Oleomonas cavernae: one gene and its partner. The protein of the gene in region 1 binds, or shares a complex with, the protein of each later gene. Links are inferred from orthologs where the notes say so. Each region holds a gene or a part of one and is shown in the gene's direction. Other genes may lie near its edges.

The links.
Region 2: rpsT (region 1) and rpsK share a complex: the UniProt entries of both Bacillus subtilis proteins name them as parts of the 30S ribosomal subunit. The link is inferred for Oleomonas cavernae from one-to-one orthologs.

Annotation. Positions count from the first base shown.
Region 1 is NZ_QYUK01000011.1:3,995,364-4,003,065, reverse strand. The notes cover bases 2,739-5,690. They hold rpsT (30S ribosomal protein S20), read left to right. Parts: upstream 2,739-4,055; coding sequence 4,056-4,325; downstream 4,326-5,690. Other genes in these bases: dnaA (chromosomal replication initiator protein DnaA), read left to right, coding at 5,342-5,690; D3874_RS23165 (rhodanese-like domain-containing protein), read left to right, coding at 4,812-5,243; D3874_RS23175 (enoyl-CoA hydratase), read left to right, coding at 2,877-3,653; D3874_RS23180 (hypothetical protein), read left to right, coding at 2,739-2,830. Outside these bases: D3874_RS23190 (sigma 54-interacting transcriptional regulator), read left to right, coding at 1-1,558; mutM (bifunctional DNA-formamidopyrimidine glycosylase/DNA-(apurinic or apyrimidinic site) lyase), read left to right, coding at 1,591-2,418; more of D3874_RS23180, read left to right, coding at 2,435-2,738; more of dnaA, read left to right, coding at 5,691-6,862; D3874_RS23155 (calcium-binding protein), read right to left, coding at 6,907-7,702. UniProt on the Bacillus subtilis protein: Binds directly to 16S ribosomal RNA.
Region 2 is NZ_QYUK01000011.1:2,601,395-2,607,259, reverse strand. Bases 3,141-5,865 are described here. They hold rpsK (30S ribosomal protein S11), read left to right. Parts: upstream 3,141-4,170; coding sequence 4,171-4,560; downstream 4,561-5,865. Other genes in these bases: rplQ (50S ribosomal protein L17), read left to right, coding at 5,782-5,865; D3874_RS16235 (DNA-directed RNA polymerase subunit alpha), read left to right, coding at 4,673-5,731; rpsM (30S ribosomal protein S13), read left to right, coding at 3,726-4,094; D3874_RS16250 (adenylate kinase), read left to right, coding at 3,141-3,573. Also shown: rplR (50S ribosomal protein L18), read left to right, coding at 1-77; rpmD (50S ribosomal protein L30), read left to right, coding at 667-852; preprotein translocase subunit SecY, read left to right, coding at 1,577-2,920; more of D3874_RS16250, read left to right, coding at 2,917-3,140. UniProt on the Bacillus subtilis protein: Located on the platform of the 30S subunit, it bridges several disparate RNA helices of the 16S rRNA. Forms part of the Shine-Dalgarno cleft in the 70S ribosome.

The DNA of each region.
Region 1 (7,702 bases):
CGACCTCGACGAGCGGCGGCGGCGCGACACCGATGCCGATGCCCAGTTCTATATGCAGGGCGGCATCGCCGAATGGCAGCGGGTGGCCCGTTTCTTCCGGGATCTGGAGCGCGAGAACCAGCTCATCCTGCGGGCGGTAGGCGAGGGCATCTACGGCGTGAACGCCGAAGGCACCACGACCTTCGTCAACCCGGCGGCCGAGCGCATGCTGGGCTGGTCGGCGGAGGAACTGGTGGGCACCGACATGCACGCGACGGTGCACCACCATCACGCCGACGGCTCGCTCTACCCGCAGGGTGACTGCCCGATCTATGCGGCCTTCCGCGACGGCGCCGTGCACCAGGTGGCCAACGAGGTGTTCTGGCGCCGCGACGGCCGCCCCCTGTGGGTCGAGTACACCAGCACGCCGATCCGCGACCGCGGCGAGGTGGTGGGGGCCGTGGTCGTCTTCCGCGACATCGGCCAGCGGCGCGAGGCGGAGGAGCGCCTGCGCGCCGCCCACGACGAGGTCGATGCCCTGCACAAGCGGCTGGAACTGGAGAATGCCTATCTTCAGGAAGAGATCCGGCGGGAGGGCAACCACCGCGGCATCATCGGCACCAGCGCCCAGATCCAGACCATCCTGCGCCAGGTCGAGCTGGTGGCGCCCACCGACGCCTCGGTCCTGATCACCGGCGAATCGGGGACCGGCAAGGAGTTGATCGCGCGCGCCATCCACCAGGCCAGCGACCGCTCGGCCCGGCCGCTGATCCGGGTCAACTGCGCGGCGATCCCGCGCGAGCTGTTCGAGAGCGAATTCTTCGGCCACAGCCGCGGCGCCTTCACCGGCGCCCTGCGCGACCGCATCGGCCGCTTCGAGCTGGCCGGCGGCGGCACCATCTTCCTGGACGAGGTGGGCGAGATCCCCCTCGACCTCCAGGGCAAGCTGCTGCGGGTGCTCCAGGAGGGCCAGTTCGAGCGGGTCGGCGAGGCGCGCACGCGCGCCGTCGACGTGCGGGTGATCGCCGCCACCAACCGCGACCTCGAAGCCGAGGTGAAGCGCGGCCGCTTCCGCCGCGACCTCTTCTTCCGGCTGAACGTCTTCCCGATCCATTCCGTGCCGCTGCGCGAACGGCCCGAGGATATTCCGCTGCTGGCGCTGCACTTCCTGGACCGGCCGGGCCGCAAGGCGGGGGCGGGCAAGCTGACCCTGAGCCAGGGCGACGTGCGCCGGCTGTGCCGCTACGACTGGCCGGGCAACGTCCGCGAGCTGGAGAATGTCATCGAGCGCGGCGTGATCCTGGCGCGCGACGGCCGCCTGCGCCTGGACCTGCCCGGCGACGGCACCCCGAAGGTCGAGGTTGCGACGGCACCGCTGGGGGAGGCGGCGCCGATTCTGACGGAGGAGGACCGCCGGGCACGCGACGAGGCCAGCCTGGTCGGCGCCTTGCGGGCCGCCGGCGGCAAGGTTTCCGGGCCCGGCGGGGCGGCCGAGCGGCTGGGCATCAAGCCCACCACCCTGGCCTCGCGCCTCAAGACCCTGGGCATCCGGCCCACGGCCTATCGCGTGAGGGGCTGACGGGGCGTTCGGGTTGTGGCTATGCTCGCGCCATGCCCGAACTGCCCGAAGTCGAAACCGTTTGCCGCGGCCTCGCCCGCGCGCTGGAAGGCCGGCGCCTGACACAGGTCGAGGTGCGCCGGCCCGACCTGCGCCTGCCCTTTCCCGAGCGCTTCGCCGAACGCCTGACCGGGCGGCGGATCGTGACCATCAGGCGGCGGGCCAAGTATCTGCTGATCGAACTGGACGACGGCGCGGTGGTGATCGGCCACCTGGGCATGTCGGGGCGGATGCATGTGGGCGCCGGCGATTGGCCGGAAGCCGGCACCCACGACCATCTGCGCCTGAAGGCCGAGGGCGGGGTCTGGGTGGTGTTCAACGACCATCGCCGCTTCGGCCTGATGGTGATGGACCACCGCGACACGCTGGACGCCCATCCCCTGCTGAAGGACATCGGGCCCGAGCCCTTGGGCAACAGCTTCGACGGGGCGACCCTGTCGGCGGCCCTGGCCGGGCGCCGGACGCCGATCAAGGCCGCGCTGCTGGACCAGAAGGTGGTCGCGGGCCTGGGCAACATCTATGTCTCGGAGGCCCTGTTCCGGGCGAAAATATCCCCTGTCCGCGAGGCGGCGAGCGTGGCGGGGGCGCGGGCCGAGCGGCTGGTGCCGCAGATCCGCGCCGTGCTGACCGAGGCGATCGAGGCCGGTGGCTCCACCCTGCGGGACTATGTCCAGTCGGACGGCGAGCTGGGCTATTTCCAGCATGCCTTCCGGGTCTATGACCGGGACGGCGAGCCTTGCCTGAGTTGCCGGTCGGGCATCATCAAGCGCATCGTCCAGTCCAACCGCTCCACCTATTATTGTTCACGGTGCCAAAGATAGGGCTATCATGCCGCCCATGAGACGCTTGCTGCCGACCGCTGCCGCGCTGCTGGGATTGTGGGGCCTGGTTCTGCCCGCCCTGGCGACGACCCGGTTCCTGACCGGGTCCGAGGATGTGCCCCTGATGGAGGGGCTCGCCGAAGTGCCCGACACCCGCATCGTCTTCGACACGCCCGGCGGGCGTATCGTGGACGTCGATACCGCCGGCCCGGTCTCGGCCGACGACGTGGCGCGGTTCTATCGCGAGAGCCTGCCGGCCCTGGGCTGGAAGCTCGACCAGCCGGCCGACGACGGCGCCGACAAATATGTCTTCCGCCGGGCGACCGAGATCCTGGTCATCACCCTGCATGGCCAGGGCGATGGCGACGGGGCCCTGGGCGTACGCTTCAACTTGCGTCCGCACGCGCTTTAGGCGACACCCCTCCCGGACCACCCAATCGATCGTACCGGAGCGCGTCATGGCCTATGCCACCATCCTGACCGAAAGCCGCGGGCCTGTCGGCCTGATCACCTTGAACCGGCCCCAGGCGCTGAACGCCCTGAACGCCGAACTGCTGGGCGAATTGTGCACGGCGCTCGAGGCCTATGACGCCGACGAGGCCATCGGCTGCATCGTCGTCACCGGCAGCGCCAAGGCCTTTGCCGCCGGCGCCGACATCAAGGAGATGGCGCCCCAGTCCTACATGGACATGTTCAAGGCCGATTTCTTTGCCCAGCCGCACGACCGCATCGTCGCGATCAAAAAGCCGATCATCGCGGCGGTGGCCGGCTATGCCCTGGGCGGCGGCTGCGAGATCGCCATGCTGTGCGACTTCATCCTGGCGGCCGATACCGCCAAGTTCGGCCAGCCCGAGATCAATCTGGGCGTCATCCCCGGCATCGGCGGCTCGCAGCGCCTGACCCGCTTCGTCGGCAAGTCCAAGGCCATGGAGATGTGCCTGACCGGCCGCATGATGGATGCGGCGGAAGCCGAGCGTGCCGGCCTGGTCAGCCGCATCGTGCCCGCTGCCGACCTGGTGGACGAGGCGATCAAGGTGGCCACGGCGATCGCCGAGAAATCGCAGCCGATCGTCGCCATGGCCAAGCAGGCGGTGAACCGCGCCTACGAGGGCACGCTCGCCGAAGGCGTGCTGTTCGAGCGCCGGCTGTTCCACTCGACCTTCGCGACCGAGGACCAGAAGGAAGGCATGGCCGCCTTCGTGGAGAAGCGCAAACCGGTGTTCAAGCAGAAGTAGTAAGCCCTCAAGCGCCGGGCGCGCGCCTCAGCGCGCTTGGCTCGCTCCGCTAAAGCTCCGCGGGGCCTCAATGGCCCAGGGGGGGAAAGCCCTCTCCGCCCTTTGGGGGAGAGGGTTGGGTGAGGTGGGTCAAGGGCGTAGAGCGCGCCCTTCCCCGACCCACCACCTCACCCTCCCGTCGCTTGCGCGCCGGGCCCCTCCCTCTCCCCCGCAAGCGGCGGAGAGGGAATGGAAGGCGCCATTGGGCCATTGAGGCCCCGCGGCGCTTTAGCGAAGCGAGCCAAGGCCGCGGCCGCCGCCGCCCGGCGTTTGAGGGACTCTAATCATTGACCTCTCTTCCCCTTGGTGATATCCCTCCGCCCTCGTTTTCTAAAGTTATCCACACTCGTAGGTCTCAAGAACATGGCGAATACGGAATCAGCGAAGAAGCGCGTGCGCGTGACCGAGCGGCGTACCGCGGTCAATCGCAACCGCGTCTCGCGCATCCGCACCTTCATCAAGAAGGTCGAGACGGCGCTGGAGAGCGGTGATGCGGCGGCGGCCAAGGCGGCTTTCGCGGCGGCCGAGCCCGAGATCGCGCGCGGCGTTTCCAAGGGCGTGCTGCCCAAGAACACCGCTTCGCGCAAGGTCTCCCGGCTGTCGGCCCGGGTCAAGGCGCTCGCCGCCCGCTAAGGTTAGGCCAAGGGGCCGCTGGCCGGCCCCTTCTTCCAGCGAACATCGTGGGGCCCCAAGTCCCGAGCAAACGGCCCGCCTGTCGGCGGGCCGTCGATTTTTTTGCTGTCCGAGTGCAAAAATCAGGCAGGCCGGGATTCGCGGTAACCGAGTAGCGCGAGTCGGAATCTTGGTCGTTCGTGCTTCGGTCTCGTTGCCTCCGCCCGGCCCCGTTGTTATTGTGTGGGTCCCCGCATGGCAGGCGGGGACGAATACTCGAAGGGGAAGTAATCGCGGGACGTGCTCGTCTAATAGTCAAGACAAGTGCGCGCTGATTACTTGCGTGTTTAGGTATTCGGGGCGAAGCAACCGAAGTTGCAGTTGAGGGCTGCTTGTGTGCCCGAAATGGGCGGGCGGCCCTTGCCGATCGAATTCCAGGCGATGTCGGCGCATGACGCGCGGCAGGCCGGGGTGGGGTCGCGCCGTGTGAAGGAGAGGAGTGGAGTCGTGGCGGATTACGCGGGTGACATCACCCCCGACGATGCGTGGCGCATCCTTGGCCAGGACTCCGGGGCCGTGCTTGTCGATGTCCGTTCCGCGGCGGAATGGAGCTTCGTCGGCGTGCCGGATCTGGGCGGCCTCGGCAAGAAGCCGGCGCTGGTCGCCTGGGCTCATTTCCCCGGCATGACGGCCAACGGCAATTTCCTGGCAGAGCTCGAGGCGGTCTTGAGCGGGGCGGGTCACCACCCCGGGTCGCCGATCCTGTTTCTGTGCCGCTCGGGTGCCCGGTCCAGGTCGGCGGCGCTGGCCGTGACCAAGGCGGGTCTGGCACCGGCATACAATATCACCGGCGGTTTCGAGGGCGATCTCGACGGCAGCCGGCACCGGGGCGCGGTCGGCGGCTGGAAGGCCGCGGGACTGCCCTGGCAGCAGAGCTGAAGCGGCAACGCGCTTCGTTGAGGTCAGTACAAGTCGACGGGGGCGGTTGTTCGCCTTCAGCCGGCGGCGGTATCGGCAGGGGTCGGGGTCTGTCACGGATGTTTACCAATCAACAATTCGAGGCGGCGTGGACGGCGGTCAAGAAACGCCTCCGGCTGGAACTCGGTGACAACACGTTCCAAAGCTGGATCCGGCCGCTGGGCCTGATCGAGATGCGGGCGTCTGGCACCGTGGTCCTGGGCGTGCCGACCACCTTCATGCGCGACTATGTGCGCAGCCATTTTGCCGACCGCCTGGTCGCCCTGTGGCGGGTCGAGGCGCCGGTGGTGGCCCAGGTCGATTTCATCGTCCAGCCGCGCATGGCCGCCGCGGCGGCAGTGGCCGGCAACGGGGTCGATGCGGTCGTGCCGGACCCGGCCCCGGCCGCCGTGATCGGCGGCGCTACCGCGGCCAAGGCGACCGCCTATAATGCACCGGTCGGCGGCTATGGCTCCCGCACCGCGCCGGCGATCGGTTTTGCCCAAGGCGACGGGGCGGCGGCCCGCGCGCCCGCGACGGCGGGCGCGGCGAGCGCGGCAGCGAGCGACCGCGAGGTCGGCGCGCCGCTCGACCCGCGCTTCACCTTCGATAATTTCGTCGTCGGCAAGTCCAACGAGCTGGCGCATGCCGCCGCCCGCCGCGTGGCCGAGGGCGACGCGGTCAAGTTCAACCCGCTGTTCCTCTATGGCGGCGTCGGCTTGGGCAAGACCCACCTGATGCATGGCATCGCCTGGGCGATCCGCGAGCGCCAGCCGCATCGCCGGGTGATCTATCTCTCGGCCGAGAAGTTCATGTACCAGTTCATCCGGGCCCTGCGCTTCAAGGACACCATGGTGTTCAAGGAGCAGTTCCGTTCGGTCGACGTCCTGATGATCGACGACGTGCAGTTCATCTCAGGGAAAGATTCGACCCAGGAAGAGTTCTTCCATACCTTCAACGCCCTGGTCGACCACAACCGCCAGGTGATCATTTCGGCCGATCGCTCACCGACCGACCTCGAAGGCATCGAGGAACGCATCCGGTCCCGCCTGGGCTGGGGTCTGGTCGCCGACATCCACCCGACCGACTACGAGCTGCGCCTAGGCATCCTGGACCAGAAGATCGAAAGCCTGGGCCAGAGCGAAGTGCCCAAGCGCGTGGTCGAGTTCCTGGCGCACCGCATCACCTCCAATGTCCGCGAGCTGGAAGGCGCGCTCAACCGCGTCGTCGCCTATGCCGAACTGGTGGGCCGGCCGATCACCATCGACATGGCCCAGGAGGTTCTGCAGGACCTGCTGCGGGCCAACGACCGCCGGGTGACGATCGAGGACATCCAGCGCAAGGTCGCCGACTATTACAGCGTGCGCATGAACGACATGCTGTCGGCCCGGCGGGCGCGCGTGGTGGCCCGGCCGCGCCAGGTGGCGATGTACCTGGCCAAGCAGCTGACCTCGCGCTCCCTGCCCGAAATCGGCCGCAAGTTCGGCGGCCGCGACCACACCACGGTGATCCATGCCGTGCGCAAGATCGAAGAACTCTGCGCCGCCGACACCACCTTCCACGAGGAAATCGACAGCCTGCGCCGCGCGCTGGAGGTGTAACGTGTAGCATCCGGCCGCGAGAAGCGGCCGGACGCCGTGCGTGATCAGGCGAAGAGGAAGTCGCTGGCCTCGATCGTGTCGAGGGGCATGGTGTTCAGCAGCAGCGTGGTGCTCTGGCCCAGATTGACCCGCACGCCACCCGTATAGTTCTCGGTCACGCTGAAGCCGGCGGCGACCATTTCGTCGAAAGTGTGATAGCCCAGGGCGCTGACGTCGAACGTGTCGATGCCATCTTCAAAGTCGGTAATGACGCAGACCTTCTTGGCCTTGAACACGAAACGGTCGGCGCCGTCGCCACCGGTGACGCGCCACGTGTTGTCATTGTAGATTACATCGTCGCCGCCACCGCCATCGATGGTCGACTGGTTGGCGCCGGCATAGATGATGTCGTCGCCGGCGCCGCCATAGACGCTGGTGGCGGTTTTGCGCGGAAAGGCACCTGCAGGTGTGCGCAGGTCGAGCGTGGTCGCCTCGTCGGCGAAGTGTACCGACAACATGTAGGCAAAATCCGACGTGCCGAAGTCCAAGACACCGCCGTCCTTGAGATAGACGTTGTGCGCGCTGAAATTGGCGAGTCTCTCTGCGTCCTCGATCGAAATCCTGATATCGGTGCCGCGGAGCGTCTCGATGTTGAGCAGCGTGACGCCGTCCAAGTTCACGTCGAGGATCTCGCCCTCGCGTTGGGGCTCGAATGTGAGCTGATCGTCTCCGGCGCCGCCATCATAGATTTCGCCCGAGACAACGTCCCGAGCCTTGACGATCAGAACGTCGTTGCCGTCGCTGCCATAGACCATGTCCTTGCCGCGACCGCCGGTCAGATAGTTTATGTAACTGTCCCCG
Region 2 (5,865 bases), 1.4 Mb from region 1 along the record:
ACCGCGGCGGCTACCTCTATCACGGCCGTGTAAAGGCGCTTGCCGACGGAGCCCGCGAGGGCGGCCTCGAGTTCTGAGCGCCGAAGGAAGGACATAAGACATGGCACGGCACAATGAAGGCGATCGCCAGCAGGCTGACGAACTCGTCGACAAGCTGGTCCACATCAACCGCGTCGCCAAGGTGGTGAAGGGCGGCCGGCGCTTCGGTTTCGCGGCGCTCGTCGTCGTCGGCGACCGCAAGGGCCGGGTCGGCTTCGGCCACGGCAAGGCGCGCGAGGTTCCCGAGGCGATCCGCAAGGCGACGGAAGCGGCCAAGCGCAAGCTGATCCGCGTCCACCTGCGCGAGGGCCGCACCCTGCATCACGACATCGAGGGCCGTCACGGCGCCGGTCGCGTGGTGCTGCGCGCCGCCCCCCGGGCACCGGCATCATCGCCGGCGGCCCGATGCGCGCCGTCTTCGAGACCCTGGGCGTGCATGACGTGGTCACCAAGTCGCTGGGTTCGTCGAACCCGCACAACATGGTGCGCGCCACGTTCGACGCCCTGCAGAACAGCCTGTCGCCCCGTTCGGTGGCGGCGAAGCGCGGCAAGCGCGTCGCCGACCTCGTCGGCCAGGGCCGTCGCGGCGATGCCGACGCGGCCGAAGCCCAGCCGGAGTGATGTAAGATGAGCGCCAAGGTCAAGCTTACTCAGATCAACAGCCCGATCCGCCGCCCGAAGTACCAGGAAGCGACGCTGATCGGTCTGGGCCTGAACAAGCTGCATCGTGTGAGCGTGCTGGAGGATACCCCTTCGGTCCGCGGCATGATCGAGAAGGTCAAGCATCTCGTGAAGGTCGAAGCGGCCGAATAACGGCCGTTTCGAAACCGCAGAGGTTGAGGATTTCGAAATGAAACTGACAGACATTGCCGACAATCCCGGGTCGCGTCCTGCGCGGATGCGCGTCGGCCGCGGTATCGGTTCGGGCAAGGGCAAGACCTCCGGCCGTGGCGTGAAGGGCCAGAAGGCGCGCTCCGGCGTGGCCATCAAGGGCTTCGAGGGCGGCCAGATGCCGATCCATCGCCGGTTGCCCAAGGGCGGGTTCGTGAACCTGTTCCGCACGGAATACCTGGCGGTCAACCTGGGCAAGATCCAGGCCGCGGTCGAGGCCGGCCGCCTGGCTGCTGGCGAGACCGTGACCGTGGCGCGCCTGGCGGAAGCCGGCGTGCTGGGCACCCGTCGCGGCATGCCCGTGCGCCTGCTGGCGCAGGGCACCCTGACCACCAACCTGACGATCGAAGTCGACGCGGCGTCGGCCAAGGCGGTCGAAGCGGTGGAAGCCGCCGGCGGCAAGGTTGCCATCATTGCCAAGCGCGAAGTGCCGCGCAAGGAAGGCAAGAAGGTCGCGCGCCGCAAGGCGCAGATCGCGAAGCGCGAAGCCCGGGAAGCGGCGCGCGCCTGACGACGAAACCGAACCCGCGGACCAGGCACCTTGGCCTTTAGTGGCGAGGCGTTTGGTCACGCGGGTTTTCGTCCCTCGTATGCGTAAAGTCCGGCCTCGGGCGCAGCCCTGACGGCGGCTTTTAGGAGAACTGCGATGGCATCCGCGGCCGAACAGCTCGCAGCGAACCTTTCCTGGAGCTCGTTTTCCAAGGCGACGGAGCTCAAGCGCCGGCTGTGGTTCACGCTGGGCGCGTTGATCGTCTATCGCCTGGGGACCTATATTCCGATTCCGGGTGTCGACCCTGGGGCTCTTGCCGCGATCTTCGCGCAGAACCAGGGCGGCATTCTTGGCATGTTCGACGTGTTCGCAGGCGGTGCGCTGGGGCGCATGACGATTTTCGCCCTGAACATCATGCCTTACATCACCGCCTCGATCATCGTCCAACTCCTCACCACGGTGTCTCCCACCATGGAGGCGCTGAAGAAGGAAGGCGAGGCGGGGCGCAAGAAGCTCAACCAGTACACGCGCTACGGCACCGTGTTCCTGGCCCTCATCCAGGCCTACGGCATTGCCGTGGGGCTCGAGGGCATGAGCGCCAACGGCCGCGGCGCCGTGCTCGACCCGGGCCTGGGCTTCCGCATCGAGGCCGTGATCACCCTGACCGGCGGCACCGTGTTCCTGATGTGGCTGGGCGAGCAGATCACCTCGCGCGGGGTCGGCAACGGCATTTCGCTGATCATTTTCGCCGGTATCGTCGCGGCCCTGCCGACCGCGCTGGTCAAGACCCTGGAACTGGGCCGGACCGGCGCCATCTCGGCCTTCGTCATCGTCGCCATCCTGCTGCTGGTGGTCGTGGTCGTCGCCTTCATCGTGTTCTTCGAGCGCGCCCAGCGGCGGATCCTGGTCCAGTACCCCAAGCGCCAGGTGGGTAACAAGGTGTTCGGCGGCGAGTCCTCGCACATGCCGCTGAAGCTGAACACCGCGGGCGTCATCCCGCCGATCTTCGCCTCGTCGCTGCTGCTGCTGCCGACCACGGTTGTGAATTTCGCCGGGACCGGCGGGCCGGAATGGCTGCAGACCGTCACCCGCCTGCTGGCCCATGGGCAGCCGCTCTATATGGCGCTCTACATCGGCGGCATCGTGTTCTTCTGCTTCTTCTATACCGCGATCGTCTTCAACCCGACCGAGACCGCCGAAAACCTGCGCAAATACGGCGGCTTCATCCCGGGGATCAAGCCGGGCATCCGCACCGCCAATCATCTGGACCATATCCTGACCCGCCTCACGGTGGTCGGTGCGGCCTATCTGTCGGCGGTCTGCATCCTGCCCGAGATCCTGATCACCCAGTACTCGGTGCCGTTCTATTTCGGCGGCACCTCGCTCCTGATCGTGGTGAGCGTGACCATGGACACGGTCGCCCAGATCCAGAGCCACCTTCTGGCACACCAGTACGAGGGCCTGATCCGCAAGTCGAAGTTGAAGGGCAGGGGCAAATGAATCTGATTCTGCTGGGGCCGCCAGGGGCCGGCAAGGGCACCCAGGCACAGCGTCTGGAGCGTGCCAGGGGGCTGGTACAGCTTTCGACCGGCGACATGCTGCGCGCGGCCGTTGCTGCCGGTACCGACGTGGGCCGTAAGGCCAAGGCGGTGATGGAGGCGGGCCAACTCGTTTCCGACGATATCGTGGTCGGCATCATCGCCGACCGGATTGCCCAGGACGATTGCAAGGGTGGCTTCATCCTGGACGGCTTCCCGCGCACCGTGGCCCAGGCCGAAGCCCTGGACAGCATGCTGGCCACGCGCGGCTTGGCGCTCGACGCCGTCATCGAAATGCAGGTCGACGACGAGGTCCTGGTCGAGCGCGTGTCGGGCCGCTACACCTGCGCCAAGTGCAATGCCGGCTATCACGACAAGTTCCAGCAGCCCAAGGTGGCCGGGGTTTGCGACATCTGCGGCTCGACCAACTTCAAGCGCCGGGCCGACGACAATGCCGAGACGGTGCGCAGCCGCCTGGAAGCCTTCCACGCCCAGACGGCGCCGCTGCTGCCCTACTACCGGGCGCGCGGCGTGCTGCGCACGGTCGACGGCATGGCCCCCATCGACGACGTGACTCGCCAAATCGAGCGAGAACTCGACGTCGTGGCGGCTTGAGTGATTGACATGGACCTGCCGACTCATATAATCCGCCCTTCTCGTCGGCAGGGCATGCTCTGCGGCGCGCTTGTCGTTTGCGCGTCCGCCTGGCAGGCGTCGGGCGAACAAGTTCTGGTTTCGACGAAACGTTTGGCACGAAGAGGTTAGCGGTGGCTCGTATCGCAGGCGTCAACATTCCGACCAATAAGCGGGTCGAGATTGCTTTGACCTATATCCATGGCATTGGTCAGCAGAAGGCCAAGGAGATCGTGACGAAGGTCGGCATCGCCGACGGCCGCCGGGTCAACCAGCTTTCTGAATCCGAGGTCAGCCAGATCCGTGAAGTGATCGATCGCGACTATCTGGTCGAGGGCGATCTGCGGCGCGAAGTGGCGATGAACATCAAGCGGTTGATGGACCTGGGCTGCTACCGCGGCCTGCGTCACCGCCGTGGGCTGCCGGTGCATGGCCAGCGCACCCACACCAACGCGCGGACCCGCAAGGGCCCGGCGAAGCCGATCGCGGGCAAGAAGAAGTAATTCGGGTGGGGCGCGCCGGTCGCGCCCCGTCCCCTGAGACAACACGGGCGCCGGGCGCCCTGGAGAGGTTATTGAGATGGCGGTTGAAAAGGCACGGGTGAAGCGCCGCGAGCGCAAGAACATCACCTCGGGCGTGGCGCATGTGAACGCCAGCTTCAACAACACGATGATCACCATCACCGACGCGCAGGGCAACGCGATTTCGTGGTCCTCGGCCGGGACGATGGGCTTCAAGGGCAGCCGCAAGTCGACCCCCTATGCCGCGCAGGTCGCCGCCGAAGACGCTGGCCGCAAGGCGCAGGAACACGGCGTGCGCATCCTCGAGGTCGAGGTGACCGGTCCGGGTTCGGGCCGCGAGTCGGCCCTGCGCGCCTTGCAGGCGGTCGGTTTCCAGATCACGTCGATCCGCGACGTGACCCCGATCCCGCACAACGGCTGCCGTCCGCCCAAGCGTCGCCGCGTCTGAATAGCATTGAGCCCGTGCCGCTCGTGGCGGCACGGCATTCCGCCCCGCCGGTATGGACTGGCCGGGGCGTGGGGTAGGGCACCCTATTTTGCCGATGGTGTCAGGGGATCCGATGATCCGACGCCGCCGGCAAGCCAAGGATGAGGTCGAAGACGTGATTCAGGACAACTGGAAGAACCTCAAGAAGGCCGAGATCGAAGTGGTCGGCGGCGATGATCCCAAGCGGTTCGCGACTGTCGTCGCGCAGCCGCTGGAGCGCGGCTTCGGCCTGACGCTGGGCAACTCGCTGCGCCGGATCCTGCTGTCGTCGCTGCAGGGTGCTGCCGTGACCGCGGTGAAGATCGACGGCGTTTTGCACGAGTTCTCGTCGATCCCGGGCGTTCGCGAGGACGTGACCGACATCATCCTGAACATCAAGCAGATCGCCCTGCGCATGCATGTCGAAGGCGCGCGCCGCATGACCCTGAAGGCCCAGGGCCCGGGCGAGGTGACCGCCGGCCAGATCACCGTGCCGTCGGACATCGAGATCCTGAACCCCGACCTGGTGCTGTGCTCGCTCGACGACGGCGCCAAGATCCACATGGAATTCACGGTGCAGAATGGCAAGGGTTACGTCCCGGCCGACCGCAACCGTCCCGAGGACGCCCCGATCGGCCTGATCCCGGTCGACAGCCTCTATAGCCCCGTCCGCAAGGTCGCCTACCGGGTCGAGAACACCCGCGAGGGCCAGAACCTCGAACTCGACAAGCTGGTGATGCAGGTCGAGACCAATGGCGCGATCGAGCCCGACCGCGCGGTCGCGATCGCCGCCCGCATCCTGCAGGACCAGCTCCAGCGCTTCATCTCCTTCGAGGAGCCGCGCCAGGAGATCCGCGAGTCGACCCCGCTCGAGCCCAAGTTCAACCGCAACCTGCTGCGCAAGGTCGACGAGCTGGAACTCAGCGTCCGTTCGGCGAACTGCCTGAAGAACGACAACATCGTCTACATCGGTGACCTGATCCAGAAGTCCGAGGCGGAAATGCTCCGCACCCCGAACTTCGGCCGCAAGTCGCTGAACGAGATCAAGGAAGTTCTGGCGCAGATGGGCCTGCACCTGGGCATGGAAGTGCCCGACTGGCCGCCTGAGAACATCGAGGAGCTCGCCAAGCGCCTCGAAGAGAACAATTTCTGAGGCTGGCCCACAAGGCTCGCCCTACTGGATAGAGAAACGGGAGAGGTCCCATGCGTCATCGCGTTGCCCGAGTGAAGCTCGGCATGGACAATTCGCACCGCCGCGCCGTGTTTGCGAACATGGCTGCGTCGTTG